One region of the Streptomyces sp. NPDC048514 genome, then DNA from elsewhere that is predicted to be linked to it. Evidence: riboswitches for the same ligand, from Rfam matches in the RefSeq annotation. Region 1 holds a riboswitch; the other holds the start of a gene.
The links. A riboswitch is a leader RNA that binds a small molecule or an ion and turns the genes downstream of it on or off. The one in region 1 is predicted to bind ZMP and ZTP.
Positions count from the first base shown of each region.

Region 2: it holds a riboswitch for ZMP and ZTP, as region 1 does, so the genes downstream of both, ACGFT2_RS09205 (glycine hydroxymethyltransferase) here and ACGFT2_RS21020 (phosphoribosylaminoimidazolecarboxamide formyltransferase) in region 1, are expected to answer to the same signal.

Region 1 is NZ_JBICWT010000009.1:158,701-165,959, forward strand. Features, by position in the region: gene ACGFT2_RS20995 (hydroxymethylglutaryl-CoA synthase family protein) at 1-20, opposite strand, end outside; gene ACGFT2_RS21000 (beta-ketoacyl synthase N-terminal-like domain-containing protein) at 33-1,253, opposite strand; gene ACGFT2_RS21005 (acyl carrier protein) at 1,246-1,491, opposite strand; gene ACGFT2_RS21010 (hydroxymethylglutaryl-CoA synthase family protein) at 1,538-2,797, opposite strand; gene fabD (ACP S-malonyltransferase) at 2,850-3,716, opposite strand; ZMP/ZTP riboswitch at 4,251-4,338, shown strand; gene ACGFT2_RS21020 (phosphoribosylaminoimidazolecarboxamide formyltransferase) at 4,345-5,523, shown strand; gene ACGFT2_RS21025 (SWIM zinc finger family protein) at 5,843-7,259, opposite strand, start outside.
Region 2 is NZ_JBICWT010000004.1:75,204-82,462, forward strand. Features, by position in the region: gene ACGFT2_RS09185 (FAD-binding protein) at 1-1,278, shown strand, start outside; gene ACGFT2_RS09190 (decaprenylphospho-beta-D-erythro-pentofuranosid-2-ulose 2-reductase) at 1,492-2,247, shown strand; gene ACGFT2_RS09195 (2'-5' RNA ligase family protein) at 2,387-2,971, opposite strand; gene trpS (tryptophan--tRNA ligase) at 3,109-4,122, opposite strand; gene ACGFT2_RS09205 (glycine hydroxymethyltransferase) at 4,295-5,743, opposite strand; ZMP/ZTP riboswitch at 5,776-5,865, opposite strand; gene ACGFT2_RS09210 (glutathionylspermidine synthase family protein) at 6,042-7,226, opposite strand; gene ACGFT2_RS09215 (hypothetical protein) at 7,241-7,259, opposite strand, start outside.

The DNA of each region.
Region 1 (7,259 bases):
CCGACGGGAACCGTGTCCATTCCCTCTCCCCCTCAGCCGTTCGTGTTCTGCAGGCACAGCGCGGTGTTCACGCCGCCGAACCCCATGCTCAACGTCAGCGCGCGGCCGACCTGCCGGGGCACCGCCCGCTCCCGCACCCAGTTCATCTCCGGGTCGATCGGGGATTGCAGATTCCGCGTCGGGTGCAGGGTGGCGGCCTCCATCTGCAGCAGCGTGGCGATGATCTCCACGGTGCCCGCCGCGCTCAGACCGTGTCCGGTGATCGACTTGGTCGCGTTCAGGTACGCCCCGGCCAGTCCGCAGGCGCGCAGCGCCGACAGCTCCACCGGGTCACCGACGCCGGATCCCGTGCCGTGCGGGTTGACGTAGTCGATGTCTCCCGGCTCCCAGCCGGCCTGCGCCAGAGCCTGCCGGATCGCCCGGCTCTCACCCGTGACGGAGGGGTCCGGGTTCCGGTTGGCGTCGAGCGCCACGGCCCATCCGGTCAGCGCGGCGTACGGGCGCGCTCCTCGCTCAGCCGCGGTCGCGGCCCGTTCGACGACCACCGCGCCGCACGCCTCCCCGTAGATGAAACCGTCGCTCAGTGCGTCGAACGGCCTGCACGCCAGGTCCGGTCGGCCGGCGTAGCGGTCGGATCCCATGGCGCCGATCGACCGCAGCGCCTGGCACTCCCAGTACGAGAGGTCGGCCAGCGCCCCGATCGCGACGCACACGTCCACGGCGCCGGAACGCACGGCCTGCGCCGCCTGGATGACCGCCATCTGCCCACTGGCCGAGGCGCCGCCCACGGTGCAGGCCGTACCGCGGATGCCGAACTGCTCGCTGCACAGCCCGCACAGGTCGCTGTCCATGAAGGAGAGTGCGTACGAGGGCGGCAGGTAGGCCGTCCTGCCCCGGTACGCGTCCTGCTTGAGCACCAGCTCCCGCTGCTGGACGTTCGAGCCTCCTACGACCAGGCCCACGCGCTCGGGGTCGGCCCCCGCCAGCAGAGCGTCCTCCCATGCCTCGTCCAGGGCGAGGAGCGCGGCCCGTCCCGAGAGGGACACGGTGCGCAGCAGCTTCTTGGAGAAGCGTTCCGGGAGGGCGAGTTCCGGGAGTTCGGCGCCGAGCACCTCCTGATCCGCGCGCCTGCCGGGGCGGCTCATGGCGGCGAAGTTCCCGGCGCCGGAGAACAGCGCGGACGCGAAATCCTTCTTTCCCGTGCCGACCGCCGTGACCACACCGCAGCCGGTGATGGCGAGCCCGTCAGGCATTCGATTTGGCATGCAGGACATCGACCAGATCACCTATGTTCCGCACGCCCGCGAGTTCGATCCGGGCCATCTGCAGAGACAGGGATTCCATGGCGAGCATGGCCACTTCGGCCCGGTCCACTGAATTCGCCCCGAGATCGGCCAGCCGGTCCTCCCGGCTGATGTCCTTACCCTCCAGATCGGGCAGGACCTCGTAGATGTGCGCCTTCACCATTTCGAAAATCTCGTCCTGCTGCACGGCTTCTGATCCCCTCATCGTCCTGCTTCGTTCACCGCCGGCCCGATCAGGCCCAGACGTACTCTCGATGGAACTCGTTGATCTCCTGCAGAATCAGCTGGCCGGCCATCTGACCGTCCGCCATTCCGGCGGGCAGTGTGCCGGGGTCGAGCTTCCAGTCGCGGGTGCCGAAAGCCACCGCTCCGCCGCCGGTCAGCAATTCCTCGTACTCCGCCATGGTCAGCGCGTGACGCCCGTCGAGATGCCTGGCGATCTCCATGCCGAGCAGCCGCTGCCGGCCCTCCGGCGTGATGACACCGCTGTAGAACTCCGAACAGCATCCGGAGCCGTAGGAAAAGACTCCGACGCGTCGCGGGGCATCGATGGAACAGTTGTCGATCGTGCTCGCCAGCGAGAGGAACACGGTGCCGCCCATGATGTTTCCGGTGCGCTGGCAGTAACGGATGCCCGGCTCCACCCGTTCCTGGAAATCCGCCTCGACCTCGGCTCGCGAAGTCTTCGTCATCTTCCGCATCATGGTGCGATGGGCACCCTTGACCATTCCTCCGAACGGCGTGTGGAAGGCCAGGTGGTGGAAGGTTTCCCGGTAGTCGGCATCCGCCACCCGGCGCCGGTACTCCAAGAACGACTGCTCGCAGCAGTCGAGATAGGAGAGCAGGGACAGGTCCGCGTCGCCGGCCTCGCTGTCCGCCGTGGGCCGGCACGTGTCCATCACCTCGTGGCCGTAATAGCCGTTGGCCCCGGCATCCACCTCGAAAATCGCCGGCGCGTCACCGACGAGCATGGCGACCGCGCCCGCGCCCGAGCTGGGCTCCGCGAACGACCAGTCCTCGGTGAGCGCGTCTCCGCCGTCCACCACGGTGAAGCGTGAGATGTCGGTGGTGACGACCAGTACCTTCGCACCGGGCGAGGCCGCCGCGAGCACGAAGTTGACGGCCGTCTGGAAGCCCGCCGTCCCGGAGTAGCAGGCGTTCTTGATCTCGAACAGGCGGCAGTTGCGGCTCAGCCCGAGATGGTGATGCACATAGGTGCTCAGCGACTTGCCGAAGTCGATGCCCGACTCCGTGCAGGTGATGACCATTTCGATACGCGCCCGCTCCGCGTCGGTCAGCGCGTCGACGATCGGCTTGGCGGCATTGACGGCGAAGGTGACGGGGTCCTCGCAGGGCAGCGCCACCGCCTTCTGCTTCATCAGCAGGTTCTCGAAGCGCCCTCTGTCCAGCCGGCGGTGGTCCACGAGCTGCATGACGTCCAGATACGCCGTGCCGCCGAAGACGTTCATGGCTTCGATCCCAGCAGACCTCATCGGTTTCCTCTCTCGTCCAAGCCGCTCGGCCCCGGGGCCGCCGCCGGTCCGGTCAGTGACTCTCGGCCGCCGTACGGATCCGCTCGATCAGCGAGGTCAGCACCCGGCCCGTGCCCACCTCGACGAACTCCTCCTGGCCGGCGGCGAGCAGACAGCGGACCGTCTCCGTCCACCGGACGGGCCGGGTGATCTGTTCGGTCAGACACGTCTCGACCCGCGAGAGGTCGTACTCCTTGGCGTCCACGTTCGCGATCACGGGGATCGACGGCGCCGAGAATCGTGGCGACTCGTCCGCCAGGTACTGGGCGAATTCCTCCTGCGCCGGAGCCATGTGCCGGCTGTGAAAGGCGCCGCTGGTCTTCAGTTCGGTGAATGCGACGCCCCCGGGCAGGGCCTCGAAAACCTCTCGGGCCGCGGTGATCCGGGTTTTCAGGCCGGACACGACCACCTGGGTCGGCGCATTGTCGTTCGCCACCTCGACATCGGTCAGATCGTGCTGGTCGAGCACCCTGGAGACCTCTGCACGATCCAGACCGGTGACGGCCGCCATGCCACCTCCCTCGATCCGGCCCATGGCCGCTCCGCGTTTGCGTACCAATCGCAGCCCGGTTTCGAAGTCCAGGACTCCGGCGGCGTGCAGGGCGTTGTACTCGCCGAGACTGTGCCCGGCGACGTACTCCGGAACAAGCCCCGTTTCCTTCGTGCGCTTCAGATACGTGAGGGCATTGACGACGTAGACGGCCGGCTGAGTGTACTGCGTCTCGTTCAGCAGTTGATTCGGATTCTCGGTGCACAGCTTCTTCACCGAGTAGCCGAGAATCTCGCCGGCACGTTCCGTCAGATCCGGGAACTCGTCGAACAGGGCACGACCCATGCCCTTGCGCTGCGAACCCTGCCCAGGGAAAACGTAAGTACTCATTTCTCTCCTGCTGTCTTCCGAACCAGCCCGGAATCTCACCGCATGGAGTACCGGAACACCGCATCCACGCAGCGCGGAGTGCAGGGTGAAGCCGCCGTCGACATTGACGGCGGAAGGAGCCAGATGGCATGACGTCGCTACCCGGGCGGTTCATTCCCCCGGGCCGGAAGGAGCTTAGGCGGCTGCGCTCGCCGGTCTCTGCGCCGACGGGATCCCGCTCTGCCGGATCATCTCGGACTCACCACAAACACGTCATTCCCCCGTCGTTCGCATACCGAGCTCATGGGCCACCGGGTACGAACCGCGCCGTGGCCACCGCTAACCAACCCGGGATTTCGAGTCATTGTCAAGTGCCTTCTGCTGTCACCGACCCGCCGGGCACGCCGGTCGCGCCGATCTTCAACGCGCGTCGACTCTTGGGGGACCTGGGGACTTGAAGGTCTCTTGGGGTCGGCGGGATCCCGTGCCCACGTCGAACACATCACAGTCTCCGCCAAACCCCTTGATCAACTACCCGGTGTCCGCTGTAGAGTTGCCGGCGGTCGCAACTGGCGCAGGTGGACAACCACCGGGGAGCGGCCCCAGCACTCCGATGCGAGCGCCGCCCGCCTGGGTGCTCCCGTCAACGATGTCCTTACGAGGGAGTCATGACGTGGAGCTTCGCTATGGGATCAATCCGCAGCAGCGCCGCACCGAGGTGGCGCCGGTACGGCCCGGGGCCTGGCCCGTCCGCCTGCTGAACGGCGAACCGTCCTTCATCAACATGCTGGACGCGCTCAACGCCTGGCAGCTCGTCGGTGAGGCGAGCACCGCGCTCGGCAAGCCGGCCGCCGCCTCCTTCAAGCACGTGTCGCCTGCGGGCGCTGCCGTGTCCGGCTCCCTCGACGAGGCCACCAGAGAGCTGTACGGCCTGGGGGACGCCCCTGTCGGTGAACTCGCCAGCGCCTACCTGCGCGCCCGTGACGCCGACCCCAAATCCTCCTACGGGGACTTCGCCGCCGTCTCCCACCCGGTCGACGACGAACTCGCCGACGTGCTGGCCCGGGTGATCTGCGACGGCGTCATCGCGCCCGGCTACGCCCCCGGCACCGCCGAGAGACTCGGCAAGAAGAAGAACGGCCGCTTCCTGGTCCTGGAGGCCGACGGCACGTTCGCACCACCGCCGCGGGAGAGCCGCGAGGTGTTCGGGCTCCGGTTGTCCCAGGACCGGGACCAAGTCCCTTTGACCCGGGACCTGTTCACCCTGCGGCACGGCGAGCTGCCGGCCGCCGCGACGGACGACCTGCTGCTCGGCCTCGCGGTACTGCGCTACACCCAGTCCAACTCCGTCTGCTACGTGCGCGACGGCGTCACCCTGGGCATCGGTGCCGGCCAGCAGTCCCGGGTCGACTGCACCAGGCTGGCCGGGGCGAAGGCCGACACCTGGTGGCTGCGACGCCACCCGGTCGTCCGCGCTCTGGACTTCAGGCCCGGCGTCAAACGGCAGGACCGCATCAACTGGCAGGTCCGGTTCATCGAGGGCGATCTGACCCCGGACGAGGAGAACCGTCTGGCGGAGGTGCTCGGCACACCGGCGACCGCGCTCGGCCCGCAGGAGCGTGCGCGCTGGCTGGGGACCCTCACCGGCGTGTCCTTCGTCTCCGACGGCGCGCTGCCCTTCCGTGACAACGTCGACCACGCGCAACGGCACGGCGTCTCCTACATCGCCGAGCCGGGCGGCTCCATCCGATCCGACGACGTCGAGACCGCCTGCCGCGAACACGGCATCGCGCTCGCCCACACCGGACTGCGGCTCTTCCACCACTGAGCACGGCGCGCGGCGACGAACAGGGACGCCGAACCAGCCGCCACGAACACGGCATCGCGCCCGCCCACACCGGACCGCGACCCTTCCACCACTGAGCACGGCGCGCGGCGACGGGCCTGTGGCGGTCACCGGGGGAATCGGCCCGCCCCCCGGACTCGCTCCGGTGCGGACGGGAGTGCCGCTCACGTCAGCGACCCGCGTTCCTCACCCGAGCCCTCTCGTCCGGTCCGACCGCAGGTCGGCCGCGCCGGGAAGCTGCGAGCCGGCGTTCCGTACTCCCGGCTCGGCTGACGCGTCGGCCGGCCGTGACGGGTGACGCTCAGACCTCGTCCGGAGCGCCGAGACCGGTGAGGGCGCCCACCGGGTCCAGGTCGGGGGTGCCGCGCGGCCACCAGTCGTCCTGTCCCGGCTCGGACTCATAGCCGTACCACAGGCCGTCACGGCCGAGGCGGAGCTGGACGTGACCGCGCGGGTGGGTGAGACGGTTGCGCCAGGGGCGGAACGCCGGGAGGTCGGCGGCCAGCAGCAGCGGGCGGGCCCGGTCGAAGCGCCCGGCGGGCGGATCCCATGGGTCCTCCAGGACGGCCAGCCCCTCCGGACCGCCCTGCCGCCAGGCCGCGACGGCACGCGCGAGGTCGGCCGGGGTGCGCGCGACGGCCGCCGCGAGCGTGGAGTAGAGCGTGCGGGTGGCAGCGGTCAGGCCGGAACCGGGGCGGGCCGCGGCGAGCCGCACCGCGTCCTGCCAGAGCGTCAGTTCGCCGACCGGGTCGCGCCCGGTGCCGAGCAGCGCGTGCGCTCGCGTGGCGGCGTCGGCCGCCAGCTGGTCCAGCGCGAAGGGGTCGGGGCCGCCGGGCGCCGCCGGATACACCGGCGGCTGCTCGGGGTGCGCGGGCACCGGCAACGGCGCCGGCGGCGGCGGGAGTTGCCGCGGAGCGAGGGCGTCGGTGGCGCGTACACCGGGCAAGGACTGCGGCTGCCGCTCCTGCGCGGCGCGGGCCGCTCGGGCGGCACTGCGCCGGGAGAGCGCGTCGAGCAGGTCCTTCTCGCCCCGGCCGCGCAACAGGAGCAGGACGAACGGGTCGGCGTCGAGCAGGCGTGCCGTCTGGTAGCAGAGGGCGGCCGCGTGCTTGCAGGGGTGGCCGGAGTCCGGGCAGCTGCAGCGGGGGGCGAGGTCGCCGGGGCCGGGCAGCAGGGGGACGCCGCAGTCGGCGAGGGACTGGGGCAACTCCTTGTCGAGCAGGGCGGCGATATGGCCCGGCCGGTCGGCGGCCGCGTCCAGGAACCGCGTCCAGTCCTCGTCCTCCAGTGTGCGCACCCGCATCTGCACGCGGTACGGGCGCGGCCGGCTCCCGCGAACGTACGCCAGCACCAGTCCCGGGGTGACGGTGATCGCGTCGACATGCCCCTGCTCCGCGTAACCGCGTCCGCGCGCCAGCCGCTTCGGATCCAGCGCGCCCTCCTCCAACGCCTCGACCCATGCGTTGCCCCACCAGGTCCCGGCGAACACCCCACCACCCCCGGCCCGACGAGGCGCGAACGCCGCGAACGTGCGCCGGAGTTCGGAGTCACGGTGGGGGGCGGCCATGGACGTGGGCACGGAAGCCGGGCGCGCGGGGGTGGAGGACGCGGGGTCGGAGGACGCGGGGTCGGGGCGCGCGGGGGTGGAGGACGCGGGGTCGGGGCGCGCGGAGGCCGGAGACGGCGCCTCGGACACGGGGGTCGGAGACACCGACCGC
Region 2 (7,259 bases), on a different contig from region 1:
CGCATCCATGTGGTCGACGCGAGCGAGGGCATCGTGCTGTGCGACGCCGGAGTCTCCCTGCGGCGGCTGACGGACGTCCTGCTGCCGCTCGGCTGGTTCGTGCCGGTCACCGCCGGTACCCGCCGGGTGACGGTCGGCGGGGCCATCGGCGCCGACCTGCACGGCAGGAACCACCACGTCTCCGGCTCCTTCTCCCGCCATGTGCTGTCCCTGGAACTGCTCACCGCCGACGGTGAGGTCCGCACGGTGAGTCCCGGCACCCCGCTGTTCGAGGCGACGGCCGGTGGCATGGGCCTGACCGGGATCATCCTGACGGCCACCTTCCGGCTGTTGCCGGTGGAGACGGCGTACCTGACGGTGGACACCGAACGCGCCGCCGACCTCGACGACCTGATGGCCCGGCTGAGCGCCGGCGACCACCGCTACCGCTACTCGGCCGCCCGGATCGACCTGCTGGCCCGCGGCGCGGCGACCGGCCGCGGCGTCCTCACCCGAGCCGAACACGCGCCCCTGGACGCCCTCGGCAAGGGCACGCGCGGGTGGCGGCACCCGCTGTCCGTCCGCCCGCGCCGGCTTCCGTCCACCCCCGCCCTGGTCCCGTCCGTCCCCGCCCGCGTCCCGTCCCTCGCCGCCCGCGTCCCGTCCGCGCCCGCCCTGCTCCCGGGCGGTCTGCCCGGCCCGGCCGCCCTGCTCCCGGGCGGTCTGCCCGGCCCGGCCGCCCTGCTCCCGGGCGGTCTGCTCGGCCCGGCCGCCGTCGCCCTCGTCAACGAACTGTGGTTCCGCACGGCGCCCCGCGCGCGTACCGGCGAGATCCAGCGCCTGTCCGCCTTCTTCCACCCCCTCGACGGCATGCCCCACCGCAGCCGCCTGCACGGCCGCGGCGGCTCCGTGCAGTACCAGTTCGTCATCGGCCACGGCCGGGAGGAGGCGCTGCACCGGATCGTGCGCCGCCTCGCCGAACGCCGCCTCCCGTCCTTCCCGGCCGTCCTCAAGCGCTTCGGGGACGCCGGCCCCGGCTGGCTCTCCTTCCCCGCGCCCGGCTGGACGCTCACCGTGGACATCCCGGCCGCGCTGCCCGGGCTCGCCGCGTTCCTGGACGAACTCGACGAGGCGGTCGCCGCGGCCGGCGGGCGGGTCTGCCTCGCGGAGGACTCCCGGCTGCGCCCGGACCTGCTCGGCGCCATGTACCCGCGTGTGGCCGACTTCCGGGACCTGCGCGCGCGGCTCGATCCGCGGGGGGTGTTCGTCTCCGACCTCGCCCGCCGGCTCCACCTCTGACCCCTGAGCCACGCACCCCCGTCCCCGCACCCGGGCCGGCGGCCCCGTCCCTCCTCCGGTCCACCCGCTCCCGTCCGGACCCCCACCCCGCCGCTCCCCCTCGGGCGCCGCCCCGCCACCCCGCCGCTCCCCTCTCCGGAGCCCCGTCCCCGGACTCCTCCCCGGACTCCCCCCGCCGGATTCCCGGCCTCCTCCAGACCCCTAGGAGCTGACGTGAAGGACGCCTTCGGCCTCCCCCAGTCCCTGCTCGTCCTCGGCGGCACGTCCGAGATCGCGCTGGCCACCGCGCGCCGTCTGATCGGCCGCCGCACCCGTACGGTGTGGCTGGCGGGCCGCCCCTGCGCCGCCCTGGAACAGGCCGCGGAGAGCCTGCGCGCGCTGGGTGCCGACGCCCGTACGGTCGCCTTCGACGCCCTCGATCCCGAGTCCCACGAGACGGTCCTCGGCAAGGTCTTCACCGAGGGCGACATCGACTTGGTGCTGCTCGCCTTCGGCATCCACGGCGACCAGGCCCACGACGAGCGCGACCCGGTGCGCGCGGTGCGGGTCGCCCAGACGAACTACACGGGAGCCGTCTCCGCGGGCCTGGTCGCCGCCCGGGCGCTGCAGACCCAGGGACACGGCTCCCTGGTGGTCCTCTCCTCCGTCGCCGGCGAACGGGCGCGCCGCGCCGACTTCATCTACGGCTCCAGCAAGGCCGGCCTCGACGCCTTCGCGCAGGGCCTCGGTGACGCGCTGCACGGCACCGGCGTGCACGTCATGGTCGTACGCCCCGGCGCCGTCCGTGCGAGGGTGCCGGCCGGCCGGCGGCAGGCCGCGCTCACGACCACCCCGGACGCGGTCGCCGCGGCGATCGAGCTGGGCCTGCGCCGCCGCTCGGAGGCGGTGTGGGTACCCGGCGCCCTTCGCCTGGTGATGTCGGCCCTGCGGCACGCGCCGCGATCGGTCTTCCGCAGACTGCCGATCTGAGCGGGGCTCCGTGGGGCCCCGTTCTCGGCGGCGCGTGGCGCGGTCGCGGCGGGGCGGGGCGGGGCGGGGCGGTGTCGCAGGGGCCGGTCGCGGCGGGGCGGACGGTGTGCCGCGGGGGCGGCGCGGGGTGCCGTGCGGTCTAGCGGCTGGCGATCGTCCCGCGCTCGACGCCGGCGTGGCCGGCCTGCGGCGGCACCACGGAACCCCCGAAGGTGTACTCCCGCAGCTTGCGCCACACCCCGTCGGCGCCCTGCTCGTAGAGCGCGAACCCGGTGCACGGCCACTCGGCCTCGAAGTCCGCCAGCTCCTCGAAGGCGCGGTCCATCGCCGCGTCGTCGATACCGTGCGCGACGGTGACGTGCGGGTGGTACGGGAACTGCAGCTCGCGCTCCACCGGCCCGGACTCGTCGCGCACCCGCAGCTGCAGCCAGGCGCACGCCTCGGCGCCCTGCACGACCCGGACGTAGACCACCGGTGACAGGGGGCGGAAGGTGCCGGTGCCGGACAGCCGCATCGGGAACGGCCGGCCGGCCGCGGCGACCCCGGCGAGGTGCGCCTCGACGGCCGGCAGCGCGGCCTCGTCGACCTCGGTCGGCGGGAGCAGCGTGACGTGCGTGGGGATGCCGTGGGCCGCGGCGTCGCCGAAGCCCGCGCGCCGCTCCTGGAGCAGGCTGCCGTGAGGCTCCGGAACCGCGATCGACACGCCGATCGTTACGGTCCCCACGTCGTCTCCTGTCGTCGCGTCTGTTGTGTTCTCAGTCGTCCGGGTATCGACTGTACGGCCATGACCGTCCTGGGGGCAGGCGCAACCGAAGTGATGTGCAGCGCTCCGCACTCGGGACCCACGTGCGGTCGTACGCCTCAGTGCTTCGCGGGCAGGAAGCCCACCCGGTCGTACGCCTGCGCGAGCGTCTCGGCGGCGACCGCACGAGCCTTCTCCACACCCTTGGCCAGGATCGAGTCGAGGGTCTCGGGGTCGTCCAGGTACTGCTGGGTGCGCTCCCGGAACGGCGTCACGAACTCCACCATGACGTCGGCGAGATCCGTCTTGAGCGCGCCGTAGCCCTTGCCCTCGTACTTCGCCTCCAGGCCGGCGATGCCCTCGCCGGTGAGCGTGGAGTAGATCGTGAGCAGGTTGCTGACACCCGGCTTGTTCTCGCTGTCGAAGCGGATCACCGTGTCGGTGTCCGTGACCGCGCTCCTGACCTTCTTCGCCGTCGTCTTCGGCTCGTCCAGCAGGTTGATCAGGCCCTTCGGCGTGGACGCCGACTTGCTCATCTTGATCGACGGATCCTGCAGGTCGTAGATCTTCGCCGTCTCCTTGAGGATGTACGGGCTCGGGACGGTGAAGGTCTGGCCGAACCGGCCGTTGAACCGCTCGGCGAGGTCGCGGGTCAGCTCGATGTGCTGGCGCTGGTCCTCGCCGACCGGCACCTCGTTGGCCTGGTACAGCAGGATGTCGGCGACCTGCAGGATCGGGTACGTGAAGAGCCCGACGGAGGCGCGGTCGGCGCCCTGCTTCGCGGACTTGTCCTTGAACTGGGTCATGCGGGAGGCCTCGCCGAAGCCGGTGAGGCAGTTCATGACCCAGGCGAGCTGGGCGTGCTCCGGGACGTGGCTCTGCACGAAGAGCGTGCAGCGGTCCGGGTCGAGGCCGGCGGCCAGCAGCTGGGCCGCGGCGAGCCGGGTGTTGGCACGCAGTTCCCGGGGGTCCTGCGCGACCGTGATCGCGTGCAGGTCGACGACCATGTAGAACGCGTCGTGGGTCTCCTGCAGGGCCACCCACTGGCGGACGGCGCCGAGGTAGTTGCCGAGGTGGAACGAGCCGGCGGTGGGCTGGATACCGGAGAGCACGCGGGGTCGGTCAGTCGCCATGCCCACCATTCTCTCAGGTGTCGGGGGCCGATCCGGAACTGGCCGGGCGTCCTCGGCCCCGGCGGTCCTCCGACACGCCGCACGGCGGCCCGGCGCAGTGCCGGGCCGCCGTGCGGGAGGAGCCTCGCCGGGGGCCGACCGGCCGGTGGCGGCCGGTGTTGCCCGGGGCAGGTCAGCCGAGGTCGATCTCCGGGTAGAGCGGGAAGCCGGCCACCAGGTCGGTCGCCCGCTGGGAGATCTCGTCCGCGACCTTGGGGTCGAGGATGTGCTGGGCCTTGGACGGGGCGCCCTTGCCGGTGGTGCCCGGCTCGGTGGTGGTCAGGACGCGGTCGATGAGGCCGGCGACCTCGTCCATCTCGGCGGTGCCGAGGCCACGGGTGGTCAGGGCGGGGGTGCCGATGCGGATGCCGGAGGTGTACCAGGCGCCGTTGGGGTCGGCGGGGATGGCGTTGCGGTTGGTGACGATGCCGGATTGCAGCAGGGCGGCCTCGGCCTGACGGCCGGTGAGGCCGTAGGAGGTGGCGACGTCGATCAGGTTGAGATGGTTGTCCGTGCCGCCGGTCACCAGGGTGGCGCCGCGCCGCCCCAGCCCCTCGGCCAGCGCACGGGAGTTGTCCACGATGCGCCGGGCGTAGTCCTGGAAGTCGGGACGGCGGGCCTCCGCGAGGGCGACCGCCTTGGCGGCCATGACGTGCGGGAGCGGTCCGCCGAGGACCATCGGGCAGCCGCGGTCGACCTGGTCCTTCAGCGAGTCGTCGCACAGGACCATGCCGCCGCGGGGGCCGCGCAGCGACTTGTGGGTGGTGGTGGTGACGATCTGGGCGTGCGGCACCGGGTCGAAGTCGCCGGTGAGGACCTTGCCGGCGACGAGGCCCGCGAAGTGGGCCATGTCGACCATCAGGGTCGCCCCCACCTCGTCGGCGATCTCGCGCATGATCCGGAAGTTCACGAGCCGGGGGTAGGCGGAGTAACCGGCGACGATGATCAGCGGCTTGAACTCGCGGGCCTGGGCGCGCAGGGCCTCGTAGTCGATGAGACCGGTGGCCGGGTCGGTGCCGTAGGAGCGCTGGTCGAACATCTTGCCGGAGATGTTCGGGCGGAAGCCGTGGGTGAGGTGGCCGCCGGCGTCCAGGGACATGCCGAGCATGCGCTGGTTGCCGAAGGCCTGGCGCAGTTCGGCCCAGTCGGCCTCGCTGAGGTCGTTGACCTGGCGGACGCCCGTCTTCTGCAGGAAGGGTGCCTCGACGCGGTCGGCCAGGACGGCCCAGAAGGCGACGAGGTTGGCGTCGATGCCGGAGTGCGGCTGGACGTAGGCGTGGCGGGCGCCGAAGAGCTCGCGGGCGTGCTCGGCGGCCAGGGACTCCACGGTGTCGACGTTGCGGCAGCCGGCGTAGAAGCGGCGGCCGACGGTGCCCTCGGCGTACTTGTCGCTGAACCAGTTGCCCATCGCCAGGAGGGTGGCCGGGGAGGCGTAGTTCTCGGAGGCGATCAGCTTGAGCATCTCGCGCTGGTCGGTGACCTCCTGGCCGATGGCGTCGGCGATGCGCGGTTCGACGGCGCGGATCACGTCGAGGGCGGCGCGGAAGGCGGTGGACTCGGTGGAGAGCGGCTGCTCTGGCATGGGGACCTCCGGACGGTGTGCGGACAGCGTTCGCGTTCGGCCCAGGCGCACGGCACTGTTTCCCGTTCGGGCCGCTTCCCGATGGTCCGTCCCATCCCAGCGCGCCAGTCACGGCCCGCTCGTCAGCCTACCGGGCGCGCCGTTCCGGGCAGGTCCCGCGTCCACCATGCGAGCGAGGATCGCCCGCGGGTCCACGGTGCGGCTCGCGCCGCCACGGGTCGTCGGCGGGGCCGGCCCGGACCGGGGGCCGGAGCGGCTGCGGACGGTGCCGGACGTCCGGGGCCGGGGCCGGGGGTGCCTAGAGGATCACGTGGGGCAGGAAGCGGGCGTACTCGTCGGTGATCAGGCCCGAGGACTCGCGGATGCCGAGGCCCGCCGGCTCCTCGCCGACGACCCAGGCACCGAGGACGACGTGGTTGCCGTCGAAGGCGGGCAGCGGGGCGAGCTGCTGGTAGCAGCAGGGCTCGTCGCGGAGCACCGCGGGCTCGCCGGGCGGGTGCACGGTGACGCCCTCGCCCTCGCGGCCGAGCAGGGGTTTGGCGACGTAGCCGGTCGACCGCGCCAGCTCGCGGGGGCCGTCGAGGTGGGCGGGCAGCAGGTTGGGATGGCCGGGGTACAGCTCCCAGAGGATCGCCAGCAGGGCCTTGTTGCTGAGGAGCATCTTCCAGGCGGGTTCGATCCACAGGGTGCTGCCGGTGCCGCCGCCGTTGTCGAGGGTGTCCAGGACGTGCCCCGCGAAGGCGTCGGTGGTGAGCCACTCCCAGGGGTACAGCTTGAACAGGGCCCGAATGAACCTGAGCCGGTTGTCGACGAAGCGGCCGGAGAGGGTGTCCCAGCCGATCTCCTCCATGGACAGCCAGTCCGTGTCGAGGCCGGCCTGTTCGGCGGTCTCCTTCAGGTAGGCGACCGTCATCAGGTCCTCGCCGAGTTCGTCGGCCGAGGAGTGCGCGAAGTGCAGCGGGCTGCCCGGGGGCAGCAGGGCGGCCTGCGCGCGCCAGGCGTCGACGAGGCGCTCGTGCAGGGAGTTCCACTGGTCGGCGCCGGGGAAGCGGTCCTCCATCCAGAACCACTGCGGCGAGGCCGCCTCGACCAGCGAGGTCGGGGTGTCGGCGTTGTACTCCAGCAGTTTGGCCGGTCCGGTGCCGTCGTAGCGGAGGTCGAAGCGGCCGTAGACGGACGGGAGTTCGGCGCGGCGGTGCCAGGCCTCGGTGACCGCGGCGGCCACCCGCGGGTCGGTGATGCCGAGGTCGGCGAGGCGGTCCTCGGCCACGATGTGCTCGGCGGCCGCGAGGCACATGCGGTGCAGTTCCCCGACGGTCTCCTCCAGCGCCTCGACCTCACCGAGGGGGAAGACGTAGTAGGCGCTCTCGTCCCAGTAGGGGCGCAGGGAGCCGTCGGGCTGCCGGGTGAGCGGATAGACGAGCCCCTGCTCCTCGACGGTCTGCTGCCAGCCGGGGCGGGGGGTGATCGTACGGCGTTCCATGTGGTGTTCCCCGGTCAGCCGCCGGAGCCGCCC